Panacibacter microcysteis: one gene and its partner. The protein of the gene in region 1 binds, or shares a complex with, the protein of each later gene. Links are inferred from orthologs where the notes say so. Each region holds a gene or a part of one and is shown on either strand. Other genes may lie near its edges.

Region 1 (6,280 bases):
TACCGGATGTTCCGCCAAGAAACCCACCGGTACGTTTCAGGAAAGCAATTCCTGCACCATGGATAAAGATCACGCTTACAGAAGGAAAGAACAGGCAGGTAAGACGCATGACTGCCAAAGTTGGCTTTCCTACATTGCGATTAATAAGAGAAAGCATTGAAGGGATAACGCTTGGCAATCTTGAGCCCGGTAAAATGATCGAACTACCTCAAAAGACCATTTATAAAAAGTTGTTTCATGAATGAGCATTACGAAGTAACAAAAGATGATTACTGTATTAGTACAGACCAGTCGAAACTGGATATTGACACAGTGTACAATTACATAGCTTACGAATCTTACTGGGCACAGGGCATTACAAAAGACGTTGTTGAAAAGTCTGTTGCCAATTCTTTGTGCTTTGGTTTATACAAAGGTGCGGCACAGATTGGTTTTGCAAGGCTGGTTACAGATAAAGCAACCTTTGCTTACCTGGCAGATGTGTTTGTGCTGGAAGCTTACCGCGGCAAAGGACTAAGCAAATGGTTAATGCAGGTTATTCACGCACACCCCGGGCTGCAAACGCTGAGAAGATGGCTGCTTGGTACAAGAGATGCGCATGGTTTGTATGAGCAGTTTGGCTGGACAAGATTTACACCTGAAATAGCGGAGCGCTTTATGCAAAAACACAACCCTGGTGTTTATACAAAGCAGGCAACAAACGTATGATGCCGTATTCTGTAAATCATTATGCTGTTACTTGCTGCTGCACCCGGAAAAGTTATGTTTATCCGTAAGGTGCTCGGGCCGGGAATGCTGATGCATATTCCAGCCGTACAAGTGAGTGACACAACCAAAGCTTAATAGCAGCACTGCAGCCACGTACACAAACTTTCCTTCTTAAACTACCGGGTTACAAACTTCAAACTCTTCTTTATCTTCGCACCATGGAAGCATTGTTGCAACAGATCGAAAATTATAAAAAAGAAATAACCGTTTACGAAGCTGCAGATGCAGAAGCTACTGAAGCATTTCGCATAAAATATCTCGGCACAAAAGGCATTGTAAAAGCTATAATGGGTGAAATGAAAAATGTGCCCAACGATCAGAAAAAACAGTTTGGCCAGCTGCTGAATGATTTCAAGCTTTTTACAGAAGAGAAATACGAAGCCCTCAAACTGTCAACAACAGGTGGTGCACAGACCGCAGCAAAAGAGATCGACTGGTCATTACCCGGCGATTCGTTTCCCGTAGGTACAAGACACCCGCTAACCATTGTGCGCAACGAGATCGTTTCTATTTTTAAACGGCTTGGTTTTGCAGTGGCAGAAGGCCCCGAAATTGAAGATGACTGGCACAACTTTGGCGCCATGAACCTGCCCGAAGACCACCCTGCACGGGATATGCAGGATACATTTTATATCAACCAAAACCCTGCGTGGCTGTTGCGTACACATACAAGCAGCGTGCAGGCACGGGTAATGGAAAAACAAAAACCACCAATACGTGTTATCTGCCCGGGCCGCGTATATCGCAACGAAACAATCAGCGCAAGGGCACATTGTTTCTTTCACCAGGTAGAAGGTTTGTATATAGACGAAAATGTAAGCTTTGCAGATTTAAAACAAACCCTGTATTTCTTTGTGCAGGAGATGTTTGGCAAAGATGTAAAAGTGCGTTTTCGCCCTTCGTATTTTCCTTTTACCGAGCCAAGTGCAGAAATGGACATCAGCTGTTTGATTTGTGGCGGCGATGGTTGCAATGTATGCAAACATACCGGTTGGGTAGAAATATTGGGCAGTGGCATGGTGCATCCTAAAGTGCTCGAAAACTTTAATATTGATGCTAATAAATATACCGGCTTTGCTTTTGGTATGGGCGTAGAACGCATTTGCCAGTTGAAGTACCGGGTAAATGATCTGCGTTTATATTCCCAGAACGACGTACGTTTTTTAAAGCAGTTTACCAGTGCAGTATAAAAGGCAGTAATGAGCCCGGCATTGGTATTTCATGGCATCACCGCTTGCGTCGCACTCTTGTACTAACAACACATTGTGCATCACGCCCGGTTACAATCAGCATCCAAATCTTCAGGCAACAGTTTAACGGCTGTTGCTTTTTTATGTTTATTTAAAAATGATGATAGTGTAATTGCCCTAATTTTATTTGAAACAAAAACGAACATGGAACCCAATCAAAACCCCGAACAACCAACAGAACAACTGCAGGATGATTACGACCCCAACTCAATGGAAGGCTATGATAAACCGGTAAGAAATGCAAAGATCATTCTCTTTCTTATAGCCGGTTTGCAGTTACTGCCTTTGTTTATGCCTGGCGATATGCAAGAGCCGGTAAGAACCATTACCATTGCCAGTACACTGGCAGTTGCATTTGTGTTTGCCTTTTTTGCCTGGTGGACAAGCTATAAACCATATTGGTCTATTCTTGCCGCATTAATTTTTTACATATTGCTTCTTACTGCATCGGCCATAATGCAACCCGCTACAATTATCCAGGGCGTTATTGCAAAGGTGATTGCCATTACACTGCTTATTTATGCACTTGGCAATGCAAAAGAAGTACAACGCTGGAAAGATTCTCAGAGAAAATAGTTTGGATTAAGCATAATGTAGTACATGAAAATTGTAAAGAAAGCCTTCAGAATAACCGGTATTACTATTGCCGGAATATTGTTGCTGTTGTTTTTATTGCCTTTACTGTTTCCCGGTTTTGTGGCAGATAAAATAAAGCAATGGACCAATAATGCCATTACAACAGAGCTGAATTTTTCTAAAGCACGGCTTTCATTCTTTAACCATTTTCCTTCATTAACACTCACCCTGCACGATGTATCATTAATGGGCTCCGCGCCTTATGCAAAAGACACGTTGTTAAAATCCCGGGAACTGGCTTTCGGCATCGATCTCTCCACCTTGTTTTCAGATAAAATAAGTATAGACGAGATCTATCTTACCCAGGCAAATATCTTTATCAAAGTTGACGAGCATGGCGCAGCCAACTACAACATTTACAAAACAGATAGTGCTGCCAATACCGCTGCAGATAGCTCCGGTACTTCTTTAAAGATTGAGCGCATACAGGTTGATAACAGTAACCTTGCCTATGATGATCTCTCCATACCCATGCTTATCACCGCGCAAGATCTTAACTATGTAGGCAAAGGAGATTTAAGTAAGGCAATATTCGACCTTTCATCGAAGCTTGAAATAAAAGTATTTGACTTCGATTACAATTTTGGTCATTACATCAATTCAAAATCTCTCAGGGCAGATCTGGTTACAAAGATCAATACCAACTCACTGGCTTTTGAGTTTACCAAAAACGACCTCCTGCTCAATGCACTGCCCGTAGATTTTATAGGAAAATTTGAATTCCTGCAGCAGGGCTACAACATGAACTTTGAACTGCATTCTAGGAAAGGTAACCTGCACGATGTATTTTCCGCATTGCCACCTGCATACATGGGTTGGCTCGATCAGACAAAAGCTGATGGACAAACAAACATCGAAGCATACCTCACCGGCCAATATATAGCTGAACAAAACATCATGCCCGGCCTGGGTTTTAAAATGACCATCAGGGATGGTTTTATCAGCCATCAAAATGTAGCTTCTCCTGTAAGCAACCTGTTCCTCAATTTTGATTCGAAACTTCCATCTTTAAACCCCGACAGCCTTTACGTTAATATAGATTCCATTTTTTTCAATATTGATAAAGACTATCTGAGTGCTGTTATAAAACTCAACAACCTTTATAAGCCTACTGTACACGCCAAAATAAATGCAGCACTCGACCTGGAAAAACTGGACAAAGCTTTTGGCCTGCAACCGTTCGATATAAAAGGAACATACAATCTCAGCTTTACTGCAGATGGCAGCTACCAGTCAAAAACCATACAAGCGGGTGTAAGAAAACAGCAAACGGTTATCACCGGCATACCTTCTTTCACATTACAATCATCATTAAAGGATGGCTACTTTAAACATGCTGCGCTACCCGAAGCAATCAAAAACATCAGTTTCAGCCTCAATGCAAATTGCAGCGATGAAGACTACCATCATATTAATCTCTCGCTGGAACAGCTCAATGCTGCCATGCTTAGTGATTATGTAAAAGGGTATTTTAAACTCAATAGTCTTACACATATCGATACCGATCTGAAAGCACTCCTGCATTTACAGAACGTCCGTCAATACTACCCGCTTGACAGTATGGATCTCCGCGGCAATCTGTATGCAGACATCGTATCAAAAGGTATATACGATCCGTCCAAAAAATCTTTTCCTGTTACCAGCGCAAGTATTAAACTGCAGGATGGGTTGCTCAAAACAAAGTATTATCCAAATGCTATTGAGCAAATAAACGTAGTGGCAGATGCTGTGAATAGAGCAGGCACACTGGCCGATATGCAATTTACCATTCAGCCTGTCGCGTTCCTGTTCGAAGGCCAGCCTTTCACATTAAAAGCCGATCTCAGTAACCTTGATGATCTCCGTTACAACATTGCGTCAAAAGGCACGCTTGATGTTGGAAAGATCTACCGTGTATTTGCACAGGATGGCCTGGCGGTAACAGGGCTACTGACAACAGATTTCGTATTACAGGGTTTACAAAGTGATGCAGCAAATGGCCGTTACAATAAACTGCACAATACCGGCACGGCGGCAGTAAAAGACATTCGCCTGCAATCAGATTATTTTCCCCAACCTTTTATCATCAATAACGGCAGGTTTCATTTTAACCAGGATAAAATATTGTTCGACCAGTTCAACGCAAATTATGGCAGCACCAATGTGGAGTTAAACGGCTACCTCTCAAACTATATCAATTACGCATTGCAAAACAATGCCCCGCTTACAGGCAATTTCAGTCTGTTCACAGATCACTTCCTGGTAAATGAATTTATGGCCTATGCTGCGCCTGCAGGTAAAGATTCAACTGCACCGGCAACCGACAGCACAGGCGTTGTAATGATTCCCAAAGAGCTGGACATTACAGTCAATGCAAATGCCCGGCAGATCAGTTACGACAGCCTTTCGATCAATAATTTCAAAGGTGGTGTATCACTTCATCAGGGCACACTCACGCTCAATAAAACCACGTTCAATATCATCGGCACATCAGTCGAAATGAATGCTGCTTACGAAAGTATTACACCACGCAAAGCGGGCTTCAATTATCATATTAAGGCAGATAGCTTCGATGTAAAACGTGCGTACAAAGAAGTAAAACTCTTTCGCGATCTTGCTTCATCCGCTGCAAATACGCAGGGCATTATTTCTCTTGATTATACATTAAGTGGCAAACTAAATGCTGATATGAAACCCATTTATCCTTCACTTAAGGGCAGTGGTGTTCTATCGCTGGAAAATGTAAAAGTCAATGGCCTCAGGCTTTTCAGTGCGGTAAGTAAGGCAACAGGCCGGGACAGTGTCAATAATCCCAACCTCAAAAAAGTGCAGATCAAAACTACCATCAATAATAACATCATCACGTTGCAACGCACAAGAATGAAAGTGTTCGGTTTCCGTCCGCGGTTCGAAGGGCAGGTAAGTTTCAATGGCCAACTCAATCTTACCGGTCGCCTTGGCCTGCCGCCTTTTGGCATTTTCGGTATTCCGTTCACGGTAGTTGGTACGCAGGAAAATCCACAGGTAAAGTTGCGCCGGGCAAAGGAATCAGATACGATAGCCGAGACCACGGAAGAGGCAGACACAGAAGAATAATAAGCTTTCGCGTTGTGCTATTACCCGTTAATTATTTTACCCGTTAATAGCTGGGTAACCGGCAGTGGTATTTCATGGCATCGCCTGTTGCCACGCTCGGTTCAGCGTTCCATTTACATGGCAACTGTAGCGTTCCGTTTTAAGGGTACACGCCAGGGTTCGAACTTCAACTGCTTTACAACGAATTACGCCTGATGAGGTGAAAAGGATTTTTGATTTTGTTGATGCTGCGGTTCAAAATTAACCTCGCAGCAGTTTCACCCATTTTTGCATGATCAGTAGAAATCACTGTTATGCCATCTGCAAGTATAGCCTTTAAGGGCGTTTCATTATAAGATACCAGCCCAACATCACGCCCTGTTTCAAAACCCTGCGTTTTACATATCTTAATGGCATTTACAAGATCTGTTTCTTCTATTACTACAAATGCTTCACCTTTTTCAATGGGCGTATGTTCAGTTACCTCGTGTATAATTTTGTACGCAAAATTATATTGCATACAAAATGTTCTGAACCCTACTACAATTTCATAAGGGTAAGGAACTGTTTTA
Region 2 (6,539 bases), 1.5 Mb from region 1 along the record:
GCCTGCCTGTTTGCCTTTTGATTGCTGGGAATAACTTTTCTTTTCTTCATCAAAATCGTTGTCGTCATCTTCTGTGTACTCGCTGCGTGTTTCATTGCTTCTTACCATACCTAATTCGTTTCTGAAAATATCATAGTCCACATCAAATTGTCCGAGTATTTGTGTAGCAATATTTTCTCTGTTTTTTAAAATAGAAAGCATGAGGTGCTCTGTTTCAACGAGCGGACTTTTTAAGGCTTTTGCTTCAAGTACAGTAACACGTATGACTTTCTCTGCCTGTTTTGTTAACGGAAGGCTGTTAATATTGGCAATATTTTTTCCTGTTTTATCTTTTACAGCCAATTCAACTTCTTTGCGCAATTCGTATAGATCTACATTTAATTGCTTTAGAATTTTTATGGCCATGTTCTCCCCTTCCCTTATCAGTCCGAGCAACAAGTGCTCAGTACCGATAAAATCATTTCCCAGTCGCAGTGCCTCTTCCCTGCTAAACGAAATGATCTCCTTTACCTGCGCTGAAAAGTTGTTATCCATTTAATTTAGTATTTGTACAAGTATAACGAATAAATTTGAGCAATCTTTCCGTGCAATTATGCACATCTGTTAATGTTTAATAAAGGTATATGAATTTCAAAATTGATACCAAAGAGAAATTTACGGTAATAACACCATTAGCGCCTGAATTGTCTGCCAATTTAACAGAAGAGCTTGCTCAGATTTCCGTGGATTGTCTGCAAAGCGACATAAAGAATGTAGTGGTTAACCTTAAGAATGTGGATTCAATACCTGAAACCGCTGCTACAAATCTTCTTACGCTGCAGCAATCGTTCTATGAAAATAACAATTCTTTCGTTATTTGCGAAATGCGTGCTACAGTTCAGGAAACAATTGAACAACTGGAATTGTTTGAATCGATGAATGTAACACCTACAGAAAGTGAGGCATGGGACATTGTGCAAATGGAAGAGATCGAAAGGGAGTTGATGAACGGCTTTGATGAGTGATTAGCATAGCGGGGAACTCCGCCGTTTTCGACGGGTGTTTTGTTTTCCCCTTCATCAGGTATTGGAGAGTCTAAAACCCAGTTGTTCATACATTGACAGAAAATCGAAACCGTTCCATCCTTCTACGAGTTTACCCTCTATAAATCTTGCGATGGTTACACCGCTGAAGTTTGCTTGTTTACCGTTTGCATCGCTTGCTGATACGATGCATTGCGCAGCCTGGAATTCGCCATTTGAAAAAATTGGCTCAAGTTGTACATGTACACGCGGAAAATTCTCCCGGAAAGAATTGTAAAACGGTTTAAAAGCTTCAATTCCTTTTTTCTCACTGTCGGTTTTAAGACCATGTATTACAGCACCTTCATACAACATTGTGTCTATGAACCCCTCATTTGCATTGTTCCACACCTCATCGTACCATTGTTGCAGCAGAGAAATGTCTGTCATATGTTTTCTTTTTAAGTTAAGTCAAATTATCCGTAGCGCATAATTTTTTTCATATGTATTTGGCGCCGGAACGGGTGTTCCGTTGAATACACAGTTTACCTGCCATATAACCCAATAGTATGAAAAACCTATTGTACAGTTGGGATGATATGCCCGGTTTGCCTGGCTATGCTTTGCCGTACAAGAGTGCGACGCAACAGCAGCCTCATGCATGCACTACTGCCTGGTACATTATCTTACAACGACGAATAAGACGGCTTGATATCTGTTTAATATTTAATACTGCATGGCTTGGCGGCATCAATTATATTTGCAGCCAATTTAAACAGCACGGAAAAATGACCATCTCGTATAACTGGTTGAGTGAATATTTGCCGGAAAAGATTGAGCCGGAAAAACTGTCGAAGATCCTTACATCTATTGGCCTTGAGGTGGAGAGCCTTGAAGCATACGAAAACATAAAAGGCGGATTGAAAGGACTGGTAACAGGTGAAGTGCTGGAGTGTGAGAAACATCCCGGCGCAGATAAATTGTCTTTGACGAAAGTGAATATCGGACAGGGAGAACCATTGCAGATTGTTTGTGGCGCCCCAAATGTTGCTGCAGGCCAGAAAGTGGTTGTTGCTACTGTTGGTACTACCATTTATCCAACAGGTGGCGAACCGCTAACGATGCGCATCGCAAAAATACGTGGTGTGGAAAGCCATGGAATGATCTGTGCGGAAGATGAAATTGGTATTGGCGAAAGTCATGCAGGTATTATGGTATTACCTGCTGATGTAAAACCCGGTACACCTGCGGCGGAATATTTTGGCATTTACACTGATTACATTTTTGAGATTGGTCTTACACCAAACCGTATGGATGCAATGAGCCACCTTGGTGTTGCAAAAGATGTATGCGCTTATCTTTCTCATCATGTAAAGAAAAAAACAAAACCTGTTACACCATTCAGCAATGGCTTTAAAGCAGACAATAACGAACTGCCCATAAAGGTTACGATTGACAATACAGACGCCTGCCAGCGTTATTCGGGTATTTCAATTAAAAATGTAACCATTAAAGAATCGCCGCAATGGCTGCAACATAAGCTGAGGGCAATAGGCCTGAGACCCATTAACAATATTGTGGATGTAACCAATTTCGTGTTACACGAAACAGGGCAACCATTGCATGCGTTTGATGCTGATGCAATAAAAGGTAATCATGTTATTGTGAAGAATCTACCTGCTGGCACAGTATTTAAAACACTTGATGATAAAGACAGGATTTTAACAGCCGAAGACCTGATGATCTGTAACGGGGAAAGTGAGGCGATGTGTATTGGCGGTGTGTTTGGCGGAATACAAAGTGGCGTATCTCAGAATACCACAAATATTTTCCTGGAAAGTGCCTGGTTTAATCCCGTAAGTATAAGAAGAACATCTGTACATCATGGGTTGAGAACAGATGCTGCCACAAGGTTTGAAAAAGGTGTTGATATTTCTAATACAGTAAATGTTCTGAAGCGTGCGGCGCTGTTGATCAAAGAAGTTGCCGGTGGACAGCTGGCCAGTGATGTAGTGGATATTTACCCGGATAAGAAAGATAAAATGCAGGTAGCCATTAAATACCACTACCTGAAAAAGCTGAGTGGCAAAAATTATCACCCGGATGCCATCAAAAACATTTTAGAAAGCCTGGGCTTTGAGATTGTAAAAGAAGGTATGGATGAACTGCGTGTAGATGTTCCTTACAGCAAACCCGATATTAGTTTACCCGCAGACATAGTGGAAGAAATTATTCGCATAGACGGGCTCGACAATATTGAAATACCCAAAAATATTCACATCACACCATCTAATGACACCAGTGCTTTTAAAGATGGCCTGAAAGAAAAAATGGCTGAATACCTGGTTGGACTTGGTTTTAACGAAATACTTACCAACTCCATTACCAACAGTAAATATTACAACGAAGAAGTATTGGCATCTGCAGTAAAAATGGTAAACAACCTGAGTGCTGATTTGGATATTTTGCGGCCTTCTATGCTGGAAACAGGTCTTGAAACGATTGCTTATAATCTCAACAGGAAGAACAGTAACCTGCGCTTCTTTGAGTTTGGCAAAACATATTCTTCTGCTTCAACCGGCAACTACAAAGAAGAAGAGCAGTTTGCAATATTTATTACCGGTAATGACGAAACCGAAAGCTGGAGAAAAAAGTTAACAGGCACTGATTTTTACACAGCAAAAGGTATTGCTGCGGCATTGCTAAGACTTTGTGGCCTGCAGGGCATACAGTTTGACGAACCTGTAACCGGTTATGCGGGTAACCATTTTGCAATAAAACAAAAAAATAGTATTGTCGGAAGCCTGGCTGTTGTAAGCGCAGAACGGCTCGGCACTTTTGATATTAAACAACCTGTTTATTTCATTGCGTTTAACTACGCAGTTTTACTTACGCTTGTAGCAAAACAAAAGATCACCTACAAAGAGGTGGCAAAATTTCCTGCCGTACAGAGAGACATTGCCATGGTAGTTGATATGGCGGTAACATTCGGGGAACTGGAAAAGACGATTAAAAAATTAAACATTTCCAAACTGCAGGATATCAAACTTTTTGACGTGTTTGAAAGTGATAAAATTGGTGCAGGTAAAAAATCTCTTGCCATTAATTTTACCTTTGTCGACGAAGAAAAAACATTAACAGATAAAGAGATCGATGGTATGATGCAAAAGATCATGCAGGCATGCGAAAAAGATCTGGATGCCGCCATCAGGAAATAAGTTATGGATCAGCAACTGGACATACAATTAAAAAACCTGCAAACAAAACTTCAGTCGTTACTGAAGCAAAACCAGTTGCTGCAAAAACAGGCAGCGGGTCTGCAAAAGGAAAATACCAGTTTAAAAATAGCGTTGGAAGAAAGGGACGATAGTATTGCCAGGCTTCGCCAGCAGGTAGATGTTTCCCAATTAAACACTGCGGGTTTAAGCGACAAAGAAAAACTGGAATTGCGTAAAAGAATAGATGTATACCTTGCCGAAATAGATAAATGTCTTGCACTCATCAACGAATAATATGGACGCGTTAATACCTGTTACAATTCTCATTGGCGACCGCACTTACCGCTTAAAAATTGATGCGGAAGATGAGGAGCGGGTACGCAAATCTGTAAAACTCATCAACGAAAAAATTGCGGAGTTCAAAAACAATTTTGCCGGCAAAGACATGCAGGATTTTATTTCCATGGTTTTGATCTGGTTTGCTACAGAGCAAATGAAAAACAACGGAGAAACCACCATGCTGCATGACACCATTAGCAGACTGGTACAAATGGAAGAAATGATCGACCGTGCATTGGATGAGGGTAAGTGATTAAAAGATTTGTTTATCATTTAAAAGACCTGCATGGCAGGTCTTTTTTTATTATGTTACCGGCAGCATTACTACTATAATGCTGCGGTTGTGTCACTCACTTATGCGTTCTGTACGCTGTTCGGCAATAACCCACCATACACCCTTATACCAGCCGGTTCATTTTTATAGTTTATAACGTTTTACTGTTGATGCTGATGAAGTTTTACAGAATGATCGCTGCAGTTGCAAAAAGTTATACAGCACAAGTGTGCGACGCAACAGGCGATGCCATTAGTACTGATGCCAGGTTCATAAAAACTACTGTAATTGCGCAACCAGTTCGCTTTTCTCAATAACACCCTGCTTACGCCACGTTTCTTTACCATTGCGGTACACAATAAAAGTGGGTAGCGCTTCTACTCCCTGCAATTTCATCATGTTTGTATGTATGCCGCCATCTATTTTTACCAGCCTGAATTTATCTTTTAGCTCAGTTTCCAATTCGCTGATAACTGGGTCCATCTTTCTGCATGGCGGGCACCACGCTGCACCAAAATCTATCAATACAACAGGCGCTGCATTAACCTGTGCAGCATAATCCTGTTCGGTTATCTGTGGTTGTGCAGAAGTGCCTTCAACAGGCTTATTTTCAATCTTCCATTGCGTGATTCCGCCCCTTAGATTTTCAACAGTTGTAAACCCGTTATCTGCCAGCCATTGAGACGCTTTACTGCTTCTGCCTCCGGAAGCACAGTAAACCAACACTGGTTTAGATTTATCGAGGTATTGAACCCTTTCTTTGAATTGAGCCTGGTTTAACCAATCTGCCAGCATTGCATTTTTTATGTGGCCGTCCGCAAATTCTGTTGGCGTACGAACGTCCAGCACCTGCACATTTTCTTTTTGTATATCTTTTTCAAATGTGGTTGCATCTACATCTTTATTCCCCTGTTGTGCATTCGAAGAGCAGGAAAATAACATAACAGCGAGTAGTAGCGACATTATATTTTTCATACGTGCTATTCTATTGATAATACTGAACAGATAAAGGAAATTTATCGCCCTGTACATTGAGCGCAGCGGCAGCCGCTTCGCTAATTCGAAATTGTAACCCTTTATTTTCTTTCATATCATCGAGACGCCATAAAACTTTTGCATACACAACATTGCCATTAGATGCACTGATTTTAACAATAGAGCCGGAAGGTGCTTCGTTCATCAGCACGTAATATTTTTTGTCGTTCCAGCCACTGGCCGTCTTAAAGATCATTGCAATGCCATTTGCACCTGATGCGTTTCCTGATAATGTAGCAAAATCTTTTGCGAAAAAGTTGTCGCTGCCATCCGGAGCTGCATTGCCGGCAGGCCTTTCTTTTTTGGTTTCAGTAACTACCGGTGCTACGGGCTTCACTTCTTCTTTAACAATAACTTCTTTCGCCGGCTCCTGCGCTTTTTTCTGTTGAGTGGCGTTGTCAATCACCGGCTCGTTAACAATAAGCGGTGGTGATTGCTGAGGTGGCGATGATATTGCCTGCGATTGTAATGCCTGCCTTTGTTTTACAGCTTCCGGAATGCCGTTTACACTTACAGCCAGTATCTCTCCTATCTCCAGGCTATTGTCCTTTTTATAATTCCATTGTTGTAACTGGTCAATCGTTACTCCATATTTTTTACTGATACTGTACATGGTTTCTTTAGGACCCACCACATGCGTTATTGCTTTGGAGGAACCCTTTGGCGGAGTGG

What was found.
Region 2: the proteins of pheS (region 1) and pheT are in contact, whole or in part, in a crystal structure (PDB 6P24), measured with the Escherichia coli proteins. The link is inferred for Panacibacter microcysteis from one-to-one orthologs.

What each region holds. Positions count from the first base shown.
Region 1 is NZ_JADWYR010000001.1:966,616-972,895, reverse strand. What follows is about bases 1-2,942. They hold pheS (phenylalanine--tRNA ligase subunit alpha), read left to right. Parts: upstream 1-926; coding sequence 927-1,958; downstream 1,959-2,942. Other genes in these bases: I5907_RS03885 (AsmA family protein), read left to right, coding at 2,619-2,942; I5907_RS03890 (hypothetical protein), read left to right, coding at 2,163-2,594; I5907_RS03900 (GNAT family N-acetyltransferase), read left to right, coding at 238-708; I5907_RS03905 (pseudouridine synthase), read left to right, coding at 1-245. Outside these bases: more of I5907_RS03885, read left to right, coding at 2,943-5,729; I5907_RS03880 (GntR family transcriptional regulator), read right to left, coding at 5,905-6,280.
Region 2 is NZ_JADWYR010000001.1:2,472,951-2,479,489, reverse strand. The notes cover bases 1,219-4,419. They hold pheT (phenylalanine--tRNA ligase subunit beta), read left to right. Parts: upstream 1,219-1,570; coding sequence 1,571-4,219; downstream 4,220-4,419. Other genes in these bases: I5907_RS10075 (hypothetical protein), read left to right, coding at 4,223-4,419; I5907_RS10085 (ester cyclase), read right to left, coding at 1,219-1,451. Outside these bases: I5907_RS10095 (ATP-dependent Clp protease ATP-binding subunit), read right to left, coding at 1-534; I5907_RS10090 (STAS domain-containing protein), read left to right, coding at 624-1,004; more of I5907_RS10085, read right to left, coding at 1,059-1,218; more of I5907_RS10075, read left to right, coding at 4,420-4,513; I5907_RS10070 (cell division protein ZapA), read left to right, coding at 4,515-4,811; I5907_RS10065 (thioredoxin domain-containing protein), read right to left, coding at 5,112-5,807; I5907_RS10060 (LysM peptidoglycan-binding domain-containing protein), read right to left, coding at 5,818-6,539.